DNA from 2 places in the Rheinheimera sp. UJ51 genome. Region 2 is predicted to be linked to the other one. Evidence: predicted binding sites of a transcription regulator. Region 2 holds the regulator's gene; the other holds the start of a gene.
What was found. The regulator sigma-54, encoded in region 2, starts transcription at its own class of promoters, with help from an activator protein. The targets are predictions, from matches to a motif close to TGGCANGNTNCNTGCTT.
Positions count from the first base shown of each region.

Region 1: a site for sigma-54 is predicted at 1,883-1,899, ahead of LMJ53_RS07730 (flagellar protein MotY). Genes of this name have one in related genera too.

Region 1 is NZ_JAJHOG010000004.1:385,207-392,447, forward strand. Features, by position in the region: gene sodB (superoxide dismutase [Fe]) at 1-444, opposite strand, end outside; gene grxD (Grx4 family monothiol glutaredoxin) at 672-1,010, shown strand; gene rnt (ribonuclease T) at 1,113-1,808, opposite strand; gene LMJ53_RS07730 (flagellar protein MotY) at 1,989-2,870, shown strand; gene LMJ53_RS07735 (hypothetical protein) at 2,878-3,213, opposite strand; gene LMJ53_RS07740 (IS4 family transposase) at 3,361-4,689, opposite strand; gene mnmC (bifunctional tRNA (5-methylaminomethyl-2-thiouridine)(34)-methyltransferase MnmD/FAD-dependent 5-carboxymethylaminomethyl-2-thiouridine(34) oxidoreductase MnmC) at 4,868-6,754, opposite strand; gene fabB (beta-ketoacyl-ACP synthase I) at 6,920-7,241, shown strand, end outside.
Region 2 is NZ_JAJHOG010000002.1:352,974-360,214, reverse strand. Features, by position in the region: gene LMJ53_RS03695 (KpsF/GutQ family sugar-phosphate isomerase) at 1-590, shown strand, start outside; gene kdsC (3-deoxy-manno-octulosonate-8-phosphatase KdsC) at 592-1,146, shown strand; gene lptC (LPS export ABC transporter periplasmic protein LptC) at 1,143-1,697, shown strand; gene lptA (lipopolysaccharide transport periplasmic protein LptA) at 1,687-2,178, shown strand; gene lptB (LPS export ABC transporter ATP-binding protein) at 2,175-2,897, shown strand; gene LMJ53_RS03670 (RNA polymerase factor sigma-54) at 2,946-4,433, shown strand; gene hpf (ribosome hibernation promoting factor) at 4,459-4,746, shown strand; gene ptsN (PTS IIA-like nitrogen regulatory protein PtsN) at 4,756-5,226, shown strand; gene rapZ (RNase adapter RapZ) at 5,223-6,080, shown strand; gene LMJ53_RS03650 (HPr family phosphocarrier protein) at 6,070-6,345, shown strand; gene LMJ53_RS03645 (Na+/H+ antiporter subunit G) at 6,381-6,764, opposite strand; gene LMJ53_RS03640 (K+/H+ antiporter subunit F) at 6,773-7,042, opposite strand; gene LMJ53_RS03635 (Na+/H+ antiporter subunit E) at 7,036-7,241, opposite strand, start outside.

The DNA of each region.
Region 1 (7,241 bases), on a different contig from region 2:
ATCTTGGATTGGCGTGCCAGCATTGCTGGTGTTGACGATATCTAAACTACCATCAGCTTTTTTCACTAACCAAGTCCAGCTTGAACCGAAGTTGTTCACGGCTTTGTCGTTGAATGCCGCTTTAAAGGCATCAAACGAACCCCATTTCGCATTGATGGCATCAGCTAATGCGCCGCTTGGTTGGCCGCCAGCATTTGGCGCTAAGCAATGCCAATAGAAAGTGTGGTTCCAAACTTGGGCTGCGTTGTTAAATACGCCGCCTTCACTTGAACGAATGATTTCTTCTAGCGATTGAGTGGCATAAGGTGTGCCTTCAACTAAACCATTTAATTTTACGACGTAGGTATTGTGATGCTTGCCGTAGTGGTATTCCAAAGTTTCCGCAGAAATATGTGGGGCTAACGCATCTTTCGCATAAGGTAATGCTGGTAATTCAAAGGCCATTGTTGCTCTCCGTTCACGTTGTTAAATGTGTCTGCATCGCTTAGACTACAAAACCTGACTAAAATACTCAAGTTTATTCGTTGAGCGATTGGGCTTTGCCACTCGGCTGCTGCCGGGACATTATTATCTGTCTAGCAGATATTGGGTTCTTTCTGAAAAACTCAAGTGCTTGGCGGCCTAATACAGGGTAAAATATTGACACAGTCATGTTAAACCGTGAGGACACTATGGAAACGCTAGATAAAATCAAACAGCAAATCGCTGAAAACCCGATCCTGTTATTTATGAAAGGATCACCAAAATTCCCAAGCTGTGGTTTTTCTGCCCAGGCGTCTCAAGCGCTGATAGCTTGCGGTGAGCAATTTGCTTTTGTGGACATTCTGCTGCACCCGGATATTCGGGCTGAATTACCAAAATACGCCAATTGGCCAACTTTCCCACAGTTATGGGTAGAAGGTGAATTAGTGGGTGGTTGCGATATCATATTAGAAATGTTTCAACGTGCTGAATTACAGCCGTTGATCAAGGACGCGGCCGCGCGTCAAAAAGAAACCAGCGCTGAATAATAGCCTGCATGCGAAGCGGCCTCGTTGGCCGCTTCAATGTTATTCGCGATGCGGCTAATCACCTGCTTTTGCCACATCCCTCTGCATCTTTCGTCTTAACTCTTAGGCTTCGTCCGTTGGCGCAGTTAAGGCCTCACTCTCAGCATCGGTTGATTCTTCAGCTAAGGCGTCAGCCAGTGGCCAGCCACCGAGTTGTTGCCAGCGATTGACGATATAGCAAAATAATTCTGCGGTACGTTCGGTGTCATACAAGGCGCTATGAGCCTCTTTCGCATCAAAGGCTATACCTGCTTGGGCACAGGCTTTGGCTAATACGGTTTGGCCTAACGCCAGCGCGGCTAAGCTGGTGGTATCAAAAGAAACGAAAGCATGAAACGGCGAGCGTTTATAATTTAGCCGGTTTATCGCGGCATTAAAAAAGCCTTGGTCAAACGCTGAGTTGTGCGCCACAATAACTGAGCGCTGGCAGCCTGCGGCTTTCTGGGCTTTGCGTACCGCTTTACAGATCTCACCAATGGCTTCGCGTTCATTAACCGCGCCACGAAGCGGATTAAAAGGGTCAATACCATTAAAGGCTAACGAGCTGGCATCAAGGTTAGCGCCTTCAAACGGCTCAACATGAAAATGCAGCGTTTCGCCCGGGAGCAGTTGGCCCGTTTCATCCATTGTCAGTAAATTTACGGCAATTTCTAGCATGGCATCGGTTTGAGCATTAAAGCCAGCGGTTTCGATGTCGATAACTACAGGGTAGTAACCGCGAAAACGGCGAGCCAATAAGGAAGTGGTTTGAGCGGGCATCGTTGCGTTCACAGATAGGTCAATTACCAAAGATGGCGCTATTATGCCAAAAAATACGGCTTAGGTCTTGTGTTAGGCACAATGCTTGCTTAGTTTTTCAAAGGGCGCGGTTTGACATTATGCTACAGAAGCGTCTTTTGCTGTGATTAAACGATAAATTAAAGGGATTAACCTAAGCCTATGCGTGCTTTAGCCTATGTTTTTTGTACTAGCCTGAGTTTGACTGCGTTTAACTGTGTGGCGGCGTCGACACAATGGCGTCAATATTCTGCCAGCATTGAGCAGTCTAGTTGGCTATTAAGTAAAAATACGCCATTGCAGTGTCAGCTAGAGCATGAGATCCCCAATTTTGGCAAAGCGATTTTTCGTAGCCAAGCCGGTAAAGCGTTGAATATGGATTTTGAATTGAGCATGCTGCGCCTGCCAGATAATTACGATCTCGCCGAAGTGATGTCGGTACCACCGCAATGGCGTGCGGGTGAAAAAACCAAAGCGGTGGCCAGTATGAAACTGTTAAAGCAATTTAACGGTGATCTGCCTAAAAAAGTGGCTTGGACCTTACTCACTGAATTAGAGCAGGGGTTTAGCCCAACGTTCTACTACGCCGATTGGTACAGCCCTTACGATAAAGTGGTGGCCGCGTTAAACCCAGTGCAGTTTCCCGCACAATACCAAGCCTTTAGTCATTGTATCGCAGCATTATTGCCTTACAGCTTTGATGATATTGCCTTTACGGTACTAAGTTATGAGAGCGGCGGCGATCAACTCAGCCGAGAATCTCGTCGACGTTTAACCCAGATAGCGGAATATCTTAAGTACGACAGTGAAATCGAATCGATAGAGTTACAAGGCTATACCGACAGCTATGGCGGACGTTGGATGAACGAACAATTGTCGGTGCAGCGGGCTGAAAAGATTAAAGAATTCTTCATTGCTGCTGGGGTTACTGAAGATAAAGTACAAATAGAAGGTTTCGGTGAGCGTCGGCATGTGGCCGCGAATGAAACCTCATTAGGCCGGGCGGTTAACCGTCGTGTCGTGTTACAAATGGCAAAACCTTAAGCAGGGCCTAGCGGCCCTGAACCATCACAGACACTTCACGCCAGCCATTGCGCTCGGCAATCACCACGCGGATCTGCTGCTGTTCGCGAAAGAAATACAATTGCTTTTGCGTTGCTAAGGTTTTCTGCTGATTAGGCTCACCTAAAGCGGTGATATAAAACAGCAACAAGTCTTGCTGAGTTTGTTGGCTAAAATAATGCAATACCGCCGGCATCTTTGTTTCTAGGCGGGCCATTTCTTGCGCATCATTTGGCAGCGGGATCTGCTGAAAAGCCGGTGCAGCGGCTAATTGCCCTGCGCTGACGCTGAGCAGCAAACCTAAGGTGACAATCCAACTTCTCATAAGGCTTCCTTGTTTAATCAGTAATAGCTTGATTAACCTTAGCAAAGTTTCCGCTGCTTTGACTACTACTGGCGATGAAGTATTTCCAGTGGTACCTGCTGCGCGGCTGGGTTTAGCGAGCGCAAACAGGCTGTTGCGTAATGCCGGTCAGTTAAGCTGACCGGCATTTTTCTTTCGGACAGGGTATTTCTGCTTACTCGACTTTAGGCAGCGAGGATAACATCGCTCTCGGCGTCCAGGTAGTAAGAAGTAGGACGCCATTTCGGTAATATTCATCACCACTTTTGGAACTCTTCCCGGCGAAACGTAGGGTAATGTCGCTAACTGGAATACGATGTAACTTGCTGATTCTTTGAAGCTCAGCTGACTTGGCGTGATATCTTTTCCTAACGAAGCGGCCATAAGCACCATCTGATACCGGATCAAATTATAGGCCAGCAATACTCCCCACAGCTCTTGTTTCACCATATCTGGTTTTCTTGAGCGCAGTGTGTAGGTATTCTGCAACATTGACTGCTTTATTTCCCTGAAACCCAGTTCGATTTCCCAGCGGGTCGAGTACAAATCAACAATGTCAGCTGCAGGAAAACGCATGGGATCTACCAAAGAACAGAGTATTTTGACTTCTTTGCCTTTAATGGTTTTAGTGAGTAATCTCGCTTCAATTGTATGCGGTAAGTCTGCGAACTTCTTACGTGACTGAGGCGTTGTGGTCAATCTTACCAGTTGATCCTGTTTGCCCAATGAGCGAATTACTTCATACTGCGTATGCTTTTTTAATGGCAGTAACCAATGGCGTTGCTTTCCAGTACTTTGCCATTTATAAAGCAAACCTAGTGAGTAAAACCCCTTATCGAATAACGTCAGTGAGTTATCACTGGTATGCGGGATTAAGTCCTCAGCCAAAATCATTTCATTAGCCTCAACACTGTCAAACCGGCTGGCGGTGAGCAGATGACTCGTTAACTCCATCTGACATACCATTCGAATTTGCGGATAGCAGGCTTCACCCGTTTGTGACCTTGTTCTGGCAAATGCGGCACTGTTCTCTGGTGTGTCTTCGGTTCGAAACACGACACCATCCACACCTAATAGTGTTAATCCGCACCAATTGGGATGGTCAGCTTGCTGATTCCAATGTCCGGCGGTGAGGTTAAATATATGCTCTATCGCTTCGTAGCCTAAGCGCTGTCTGGCTTGGACGATGGCACTTGGCGCAACATAAGGTACTTTGCCAGGCAGCAATATATCCATCTGAGATACAAGCTGTTTTATGGACATATTACGAAACAGAGCCATCCCCAATACTGCCCATACCATCTGCTCCATTGGTATACGGCGAGTTCTGATAGTAGATACACCGGCAATACTAAGCCCTGTTTCAATAAGTCCAGGGTCTAAAACATCTGACAAACTTTCAACATTAACGTTGTGACTATTTACTAAAACCGTTTCCAAAGCCTGACCAATATGCATAAAAAAAGCCTACAGTGTTTATTCTGTAGGCCTTTATATACCAACCACTGGATCGGTCAACCGATCTGAAAAGTTCTTAACTGATCGGCATTAGGCTGTTGCGAGTATTTTTATGTTAATGCACAGACGCCTAGGCCAAGCTAAACTAAAGCGTCTTTACTCGCTTTATCTTGCAATACTAGTCTTTGTTAAAGCGATTAGCAGCCAGTTGTGCTATAGCATGGCTGCCCTGCGGTAGCGGTTCTGCCGACAACTGACAGGCGAGTAATTCCGCCAGTAGCGGTGCATATAATAAGCCTCGAGCCCCTAAACCTGTCATCACCCATAGGTTTTTCAGCGCCGCCATCTGACCGACTATAGGTAAACGATCAGGTACGGTAGCGCGAAAGGCTGCCTTTGCTGAAATGGCCGTTATGGCGGAACTCCAAGCGGGTTGCCCCAGTTGCTGTTGTAACTCGGCAATGTTTTGCTGATCATCTTCTGTGGTTGTTTGAGCGATCTGACCATCACGGTCAAAGGTTGCGCCGACACTGTGCTCGCCTTGCCAAGCCGGCGTGAGATAGCCTTTATGACAGATCACCGTGCGTAACGGACTGATCTCTGGTGCCTGCACATGACTCACTTGCCCCCGGACACGATTAACGGGTAATGCGGCCAGTGGTGCGAGCTGACCAATATCGGCACCGGTTGCCACCAGCAAATGCTCGGCGTTAAAAGTATGCTCTGCCGTTTCGATTTGCCAGCCTGTTGCCAAGGGGTGTAAAGCCGTGACATGGCAATTAAATCGCACTTCAAACCCCTGTTGTTGCTGCAAATGAGCCAGCAACGCTTGGCAAAATGCTTGAGGGCCCAGCCAGCCTGCTGCTGGCAAGAATATGCCGCTGTGCTGCAAGGCGATGCCGGCCAGGCTTGATGCCTCTGCGGCATCGACAAAATTGACCAGGTTATTTGGCCAGCTCGCCTTCGCGGCCATTTTTTGCTGGCGCGTGGCTAAATGCGCTGTGGTAGCGAGATGAAGCATGCCGCAAAACTGCAATGGAAAGTCTAAGCCGATAGCATGATAATGCTGATAAAACTGTTTGGCATAATGAAAGGCGTGGCAGTGCAGCAACGAGGCGGCCGTCGGTTGTACTGTTAAGTTGGGATAAAGCGCGCCTTGACGATTGTGCGAGGCACGCTGTGCCACATCCGCATCCGCACAAAGTAATTGCACCTTGATACCGCGCTTTAGTAAAGCGGCTGCGCTGCAAAGTGCTGCCAAACCGCCACCAATAATGGTGATATGACTAATGGCAGCCGTTCGCTGGCTTATGCTGTGGGCTTTTTCTAGCTGGTGCTCTGCCGGTACACTGGCGGTGAGCATTTCGCGTTTACGGCCATAGCCTTTAACTTTTTTAATCTGAAAGCCCGCTTGTTGTAGGCCGCGTTTTACAATGCCCGCACAGGTAAAGGTGGCCAGTGTGCATTTAGGAGCGGCTAACCGAAAGAGTTGCTCAAATAAGCTGACTTGCCACATTTCAGGGTTTTTCGAGGGCGCAAAACCATCTAAGAAGATGGCATCAACCTGATGGTCTGTCGGGAATTGGGGTAATAAATCATTAGCGTCACCTAGCCATAAATCCAAAATAACCTGGCCCTCAGCAAACACTAAGCGATGACATCCTGCAACCGCAGGCGGGTAAGCTTCTAATAATGCTTGGCTAAATTCGGCTAACTCGTGATGACAAGCCAGTGCCTTTTGCAGATCGGTGGCACTGATCGGAAATTTTTCCACGCTACTAAAATATAAACGCTGACAGGGTGCGCTTGGATTTTGGGCTCGAAATTGCTGAAAACGTTGCCAACAAACTAAAAAATTGGCACCTGTACCAAAACCTGTTTCCAGCACATGAAAATACGTTTTACTCTGTTGTAACCAGCGTTCGGGTAAGCCATTTTGCTGTAAAAACACGTAATCTGTTTCGCCAAGGCCGCCTTCATCAGAAAAATAGATATCTTCGAAGTCGCTGGCAACGGGGGCGCCTTGCTGATTAAAATGAATGCGAGCGTTGGATAAAGGTTGCATGGTGGAGCCTGTGCAGAAAATTCAACTTGTAGTTTACCTCAGGCTCAAGCAAAATTGAAAACAGAGTACAACTGTTCGCTGAAAGCAGACCAGTTTTTTGCGGAAAAGCCGTAGAATAAGACGCAAATTTTTAATGAGCCTAAATAAATAGGTCTAGGAGACAGAATGAAAAGAGCCGTAATCACCGGTTTAGGTATTGTATCCAGTATTGGTAACAATAAAGCAGAAGTATTAGCCGCGTTAAAAGCGGGCAAGTCTGGCATTAGCCGGGCGGAAGAGTTTGCTACACTGGGATTACGCTCACAAGTGTGGGGCGACATTAAGTTGGATCCTGCCACCCTGATTGACCGCAAAGCGATGCGTTTTATGGGCGATGCTGCAGCATATTCTTACATTGCCATGCAAGAAGCGATGGAAGATGCCGGTTTAAGTTTAGAGCAAATCTCAGATCCTCGCGTCGGCTTAGTCGTCGGCTCTGGCGGTGCTT
Region 2 (7,241 bases):
ATTCTACGTTAGCGCGCTTGGCCGATATTCATTTATGTGTTGCTGTACCTCAAGAAGCTTGCCCACTTGGCTTAGCGCCCACCGCCAGCACCACGGCGACATTGGCCATGGGTGATGCCTTGGCTGTCGCAGTATTAGATATCAGAGGTTTTTCAGCCGATGATTTTGCGTTATCACATCCCGGTGGCAGCCTTGGTCGCAAGTTATTGTTGCGCTTAGAAGATTTAATGCATAAAGAGAATTTAGTGCCTATCGTACCGCAAGAGGCAAGTATTAAAGATGCCTTATTAGAGATTTCACGCAAAGGGCTCGGCATGACCACCGTGGTCGATGCACAAGGTCGCTTGGCTGGGCTTTTTACAGACGGTGATTTACGGCGCATTCTTGATCAACGTATTGATATTCACAGCACCTCCATAGCCAAGGTGATGACGGTCAATTGCATTACGGTAAAAGCAGAAATGCTCGCCGCAGAAGCGTTGAATATTATGCAGCAACGAAAAATTAATGGCCTGATCATAGTTAACGAGCAGCGCGAGCCAATCGGCGCCATGAATATGCACGACTTACTGCGAGCAGGAGTAATGTAACATGGACTTATATCGCCAGTTGTACCAAGCTATCAGTGATACTAACGCCAGCCGCGCGGCTGATATTAAATTACTTATCTGTGATGTCGATGGTGTATTTTCGGATGGGCGTATTTACTTAGGTAATCAAGGTGAAGAGCTAAAAGCCTTTCATACCCGGGATGGCTATGGCATTAAAGCACTGCGCCAAGCGGGCATAGAAGTGGCTGTGATAACAGGGCGACAATCGGCCATCGTGGAGCAGCGTATGAAATCGCTAACTGTGCCCTATATTTATCAAGGGCAAGAAAATAAAACGGCCGCGTTTCAAGCGCTGCTCGCTGAACTGCAATTAGATGCCAGCCAAGTCGCTTACATCGGTGATGATTTGGCCGATTGGCAAGTCATGCAACATTGTGGCTTAGCCGTCGCGGTAAAAGATGCACATCCTTATTTGCAAAAGCACGCCCATTTAGCCACGTCATTACCTGGCGGTTTTGGTGCAGTGCGCGAATTATGCGATCTGTTACTCATTGCGCAACAGCGATTTTTACAATTTGATGGCAGCAGCTCATGAGAAAGTTTTTTGTGCTCATCGTCATGTTACTCGTGATAGTCGCGGGCTACCTGTGGTTGAATCCCAACGTTGAGCAAGTGGATCTGCAAGTGGATCGAGAATTTCAACCGGATTACATTGCTGAAAATGTTACCTTGCGCATCTACGACAATGAGGGCTATATTGCCGATCATGTGCAGGCACTGAAATTAGAGCATTTTGAACAGCTCGGCTTTACGCAGTTTGATCAACCGCGCTATACCCTGTTTAATAAAGCGCATCAGCCTGCTTGGGAAATCAGTAGCTTACAAGGCGTCTGGTTTCCTGAAGATAAGATTATTTTGGAAAACCAAGTGGTTTTGCAAAACAAACAAACCCTAGGTTTAGTAGAGCGGGTTGAAACGGCCTCATTACAACTGATGTTGCCTGAAAAAAGTATTCATACGCATGAAATCGTTCAGATCACCGGCGCCGGTTTTTTCATTAAAGGGCAAGGTATGCATGTCGATTTAACAAAAGAAACCATGCAATTGCAAAAGCATTTAGAGACGGTATATTTCAATGAAAATTAATAGCTTAATGATTGTTCTGGCCTTTTTTTCTGCCGTCAGTTTGGCCGCCGAACCGGATCATAAACAGCCTATTTCGGTCGATGCAGATAAAACCTTAGCCTCATTAATTGACAGCATTGCCAGTTATGCCGATAACGTTGTAGTACGTCAGGGATCCATGTTGATCAAAGCGGATAAACTTGAAGTCGACGCCAGTGCCGGTAAAGGTAAAGAGGTGTTTATTACAACAGGCTCACCGGCGACCTATTCACAAACTTTGCAAGGTGATCGTCCTGTAACCGCTCAAGCGAATGAGATCCGATTTGACCGTGCCAGCCGCATTTTAACCTTATCGGGTAATGCCGAAGTAATGCAAAGCGGTAGCTTAGTGCGCGGTGCCGTGATCCGTTACAACATTGAATTACAACAATTAAGTGCTGAAGGTGAGCAAAATCGTCGCGTTACCACGATTTTCACCCCAGAAAACAAGGACACTCCATGAAGTTAGTGGTCTCGCACCTCGCCAAAAGCTATAAAAGCCGGCAGGTAGTGAAAGATGTCAGCTTAGAAGTTAATGCAGGGCAAATTGTCGGTTTATTGGGCCCTAACGGTGCAGGTAAAACAACAACCTTTTACATGATTGTTGGCTTAGTTCCCTCGGATAAAGGCACCATTACCCTCAACGAGCAAGATATTACTTTTGCTCCTATCCACCAACGTGCCCGCGCCGGCATTGGTTATTTACCGCAAGAAAGCTCGATTTTTCGTAAATTGACCGTGCATGAAAACTTATTGGCCATTTTGCAAACCCGCAAAGATTTAAGCACGCAACGCCGCGCTGAAATTGCCGATGATTTATTAGAAGAATTTCATATCGGTCATATCCGCAACAGTTTAGGGATGGCGTTATCTGGTGGCGAGCGTCGTCGGGTTGAGATCGCACGGGCGTTAGCCGCTGATCCCGCTTTTATTTTATTAGACGAACCGTTCGCTGGGGTTGACCCAATTTCAGTACTTGATATCAAAAAAATCATTCAACACCTCGCCCAACGTGGCATTGGTGTTCTCATTACTGACCATAATGTACGTGAAACGTTAGATGTTTGTGAAATCGCTTATATTGTCAGTCATGGCGAACTGATTGCAGCGGGCTCTCCGCAAGATGTTCTCGCAAATCAGCAGGTGCGTGATGTATACCTAGGTGAGCAATTCAGGCTATAGTAAAGAAGATAGAACGCAACTGCGCATTCAGGAGAGAATTACAGGTACATGAAGCCCTCTTTGCAACTCCGCCTAGGACAACAGCTTACCATGACGCCACAACTGCAACAGGCGATACGCCTATTACAGTTGTCTACCATTGAGCTACAGCAAGAAATACAGGAAGCGTTAGACGCGAACCCGTTACTCGAAGGCGACGATGATTTCGAACGTCAGCCAGATGAGGTTGATCACAGCCTTGGCAATATCAATCGCGATACCCTTGACGATCCACGCAACAAAAACTCAGAGCAAAAAGACGTAGCCGATCGCGATACCAGCGATGATCTGAATCAACAAAACATTCAAGAAGATTTACCGCTAGATAATAACTGGGATGACTTAGTCAGTGCCGCTCCAGTTAGCAGTGGCAACATGCCTGATGACGATATGGTGTATCAGGGTGAAACCAGCGATACCCTGCAAGATTATTTACGTTGGCAAATGCAACTCACGCCCTTTTCTGAAATCGACCGGGCTATTGCTGAAATCATTATTGAAGCCATCGATGACAATGGTTTTTTAAGTATCAGCTGCGAAGAAATACTCGACTCACTGCAATCTAACGAAGTCGAGGCCGACGAAGTTGAAGCCGTGATTAAACGCATTCAATTATTTGATCCGGTCGGGGTCGGTGCTCGTTCGGTGCAAGAGTGTTTACTGGTGCAATTACGACAGTTTGAGCCAACGACACCCTATTTAAATGATGCAAAACAAATTATTAGCAACTATACCGAATTTTTAGCGAATAGAGACTTTCGTTCTTTGATGCGCGTGACTAAACTCAAAGAAGAAGAGTTAAAGGAAGTCATGCAGTTGATCCACAGTTTAAATCCACGGCCGGGTGCGGATGTGATTAAACAAGAGCAACAGTATGTTATTCCTGATGTCACGGTGACAAAAGTAAAAGGTCGCTGGCAAGTCGAATTAAACGCTGATGCTATGCCCAAAATACGGATCAATCAGCAATATGCGGCGATGAGCAAAACCGCTAAAAACACCGCTGATACGCAATTTATTCGCTCGCACTTGCAAGAAGCTAAATGGTTTTTAAAGAGCTTAGAAAGCCGAAACGATACTTTGCTTAAAGTAGCCAATTGCATTGTGCAGCAACAACAAGCCTTTTTTGAGCATGGTGAAGAAGCCATGAAACCAATGGTGTTGAATGATGTTGCAGAAATGGTCGGTATGCATGAGTCGACGATCTCACGCGTCACCACCCATAAATATATGCATACACCGCGTGGAATTTTTGAACTTAAATTCTTTTTCTCCAGTCATGTTAGTACAGAGAGTGGTGGTGAATGTTCTTCCACTGCCATTCGCGCCTTTATTAAAAAATTGGTGGCGGCAGAAAATCCGGCAAAACCGCTCAGTGACAGTAAAATGGCGGAGATTTTGTTAGAACAAGGGATAAACGTGGCTAGGCGAACTATCGCTAAATACCGCGAATCGTTGTTTATTCCGCCGTCAAATCAACGAAAGACCCTGCTGTAAGTGTCTTAACTAAAAGGAAGAGTCTATGCAAATCAATTTAACAGGCCGTCACGTCGAAATTACCGAAGCCTTAAAAGATTATGTCGAGAATAAATTTGCTAAGCTAGAGCGTCATTTCGAGAACATTAATAATGTACATGTCATCTTAAACGTGGAAAAATTACAACAGATTGCCGAAGCTAAAATCCATCTCACCGGTGGTGAAGTGTTTGCGGTGTCTGAGAACGAAAACATGTATGCTGCGATTGACCAGTTAATAGACAAACTCGATCGGCAGGTCATTAAACACAAAGAAAAACTGTCACGACACTAAGACATTATTATGAATTTAAACGCGATGTTAGCGGAGAACTGCACGAAAAGTGCAGTTCTATTTAACAGTAAAAAACGTATCCTCGAATATATCGCCGAACTGGCTCACCAGCAGCTTCCCGAACTATCCGAATACACGATTCTTGAAGCCTTAATGACCCGTGAAAAACTCGGTTCAACCGGCATCGGTGGCGGCATCGCCATTCCTCACGGCAAACTTGACTGCGTAACCCAACCGATATTGGTGTTTGTGGTCAGTAAAGACCCTATCGCGTTTGATGCGATAGATAATCAAGCTGTCGATATTTTTTGCGCTATTTTAATACCCACGGAGCAATGCCAAACGCACCTAAGTACGTTATCCGGTATTGCCAAACTGTTAAGTCAGAAAGATTTAACCAAAAAAATCCGCCATGTCGAGTCAGATGAACAACTGTATCAGCTACTCCTCGACTATAGCCAAAAAACAGGTGAGTCATGAAACTACTCGTCGTCAGTGGCCGCTCAGGCTCTGGCAAATCGGTTGCTCTGAGAGTCATGGAAGATCTCGGCTATTACTGCGTCGACAATCTCCCGGTTAATCTATTACCGACTCTGGCAACTGCAGTAATGGGCCAATATGAACGCGTTGCCGTGAGTATTGATGTGCGTAACTTACCGGGCGATCCCGATGAGTTATCAGACATTTTGTCATATCTGCCGCGCAAGCTGGAACTGACGATTTTATATTTGGATGCGGATCACACCACGCTAATTAAGCGCTTTAGCGAAACGCGTCGCTTGCATCCGCTATCCCATCAAGCGATGTCGCTCGATGAAGCCATTTCGCGTGAACAACAGTTATTAGATCCTATCTCTAGCCGCGCCGATTTATATATCGATACCACTGAACTGAATGTGCATCAGTTGGCCGAGCAATTACGTGAGCGGATCTTAGGCCAAAAGACCGGCCGTTTAGTGATACTTTTTGAATCCTTTGGTTTTAAATATGGTATTCCAAAGGATGCCGACTTTGTGTTCGATGCGCGGTTTTTACCCAACCCACATTGGGAGCCGGATCTGAAACCGCTCACTGGTATAGATCAGCCTGTTAAAGATTACCTCGCTTCACAAGACGTGGTGGCAAAATACACGTGGCAGATCAATACCTTTATCGCCAGCTGGTTACCTCATCTCGAGCGTAACAATCGCAGCTACTTAACGATAGCGATTGGTTGCACTGGTGGCCAGCATCGTTCTGTGTATATCGCACAAAGCCTAGCCGAAACCTTCCGCAGCCAACGCGAAGATGTACAAATTCGCCATCGGGAATTAGTCAGACATCATGGCCGATAAGTTAGCTGCAACAGTCACGATTATTAATGCTCTGGGCCTACACGCACGTGCCGCCACCAAGCTAGTGCAGTTAAGCCAGCAATTTGATGCCAAAGTAGAATTAGTGCAAGAAGATGGTAAAACAGCAGATGCCGCTAGCGTACTGGCCTTGTTGATGATGGCCAGTAGTAAAGGTAAAACCTTGACAGTGACCACCGAAGGCCCTGACGCTGCTGAGGCATTAGAGGCGATCACTTTATTAATTAATACCGGTTTTGGCGAATAGCGTAAAGCCTGTGCTTTACGCTATTGTTAGGTTGTTTAGGGTAAATTCGATTTAATATGCGAACGGCTGCTGTTTTGTAACTGTCCTCGCTTCAATTCTTGCTCACCTGTAGTCCGCGCAATCGCCTCAGTGCGATGATGTAGCGCGGCTTTAATAAGCATATGTGCACTGATTGGCGCGGTGATCAATAAGAAAATAGTAATCAACAATTCATGCACGCTGATCTCACCGGGTGTCGCACTAAAAAATAACATCGAACCTAACAAAATACCGCCCATGCCCAAGGTGGTTGCCTTTGTTGGCCCATGTAAGCGCATAAAAAAATCGGGCATCCGCGTTAAACCAATCGAGCCAATTAACACAAAGCTGCCACCGAGTAATAAAAAGAAGGCAATTGCCCATTCTATCCAATTTTGCATACTGTCTCCTATTCGATGATATCGCCACGTAATAAAAACTTACACACGGCCACCGTACTGACAAAACCTAACATGGCAATTAATAACGCGGCTTCAAAATACAATGAGGTGCCCATCAGCAAGCCATATAAGATGATCAGGGCGATGCTATTAATGTACATGGTATCGAGCGCTAGGATGCGATCTGGCAAGCTTGGGCCACGTACTAAACGCCATAGGTTAAGTATCAAAGCCAAACTGATCATACCAAAGACTAAAAAGATAACATTCTCTAACATTGAAAGATCTCCTTTAGCGGGGCTTCATAGCGCGATTTGATCGAAGCAATCAGCTCTGCTTCGTCTTCTAAATTCAGCACATGAATTAACAACCAACGCTGTTTTACTTCTTCACCTTCTGCCAGCATTTCTTTAGTCGGGTAAATGTCCGCGCTTACCGTGCCAGGGGTCATCGACACGGTACTGGCTAAAATGGTGA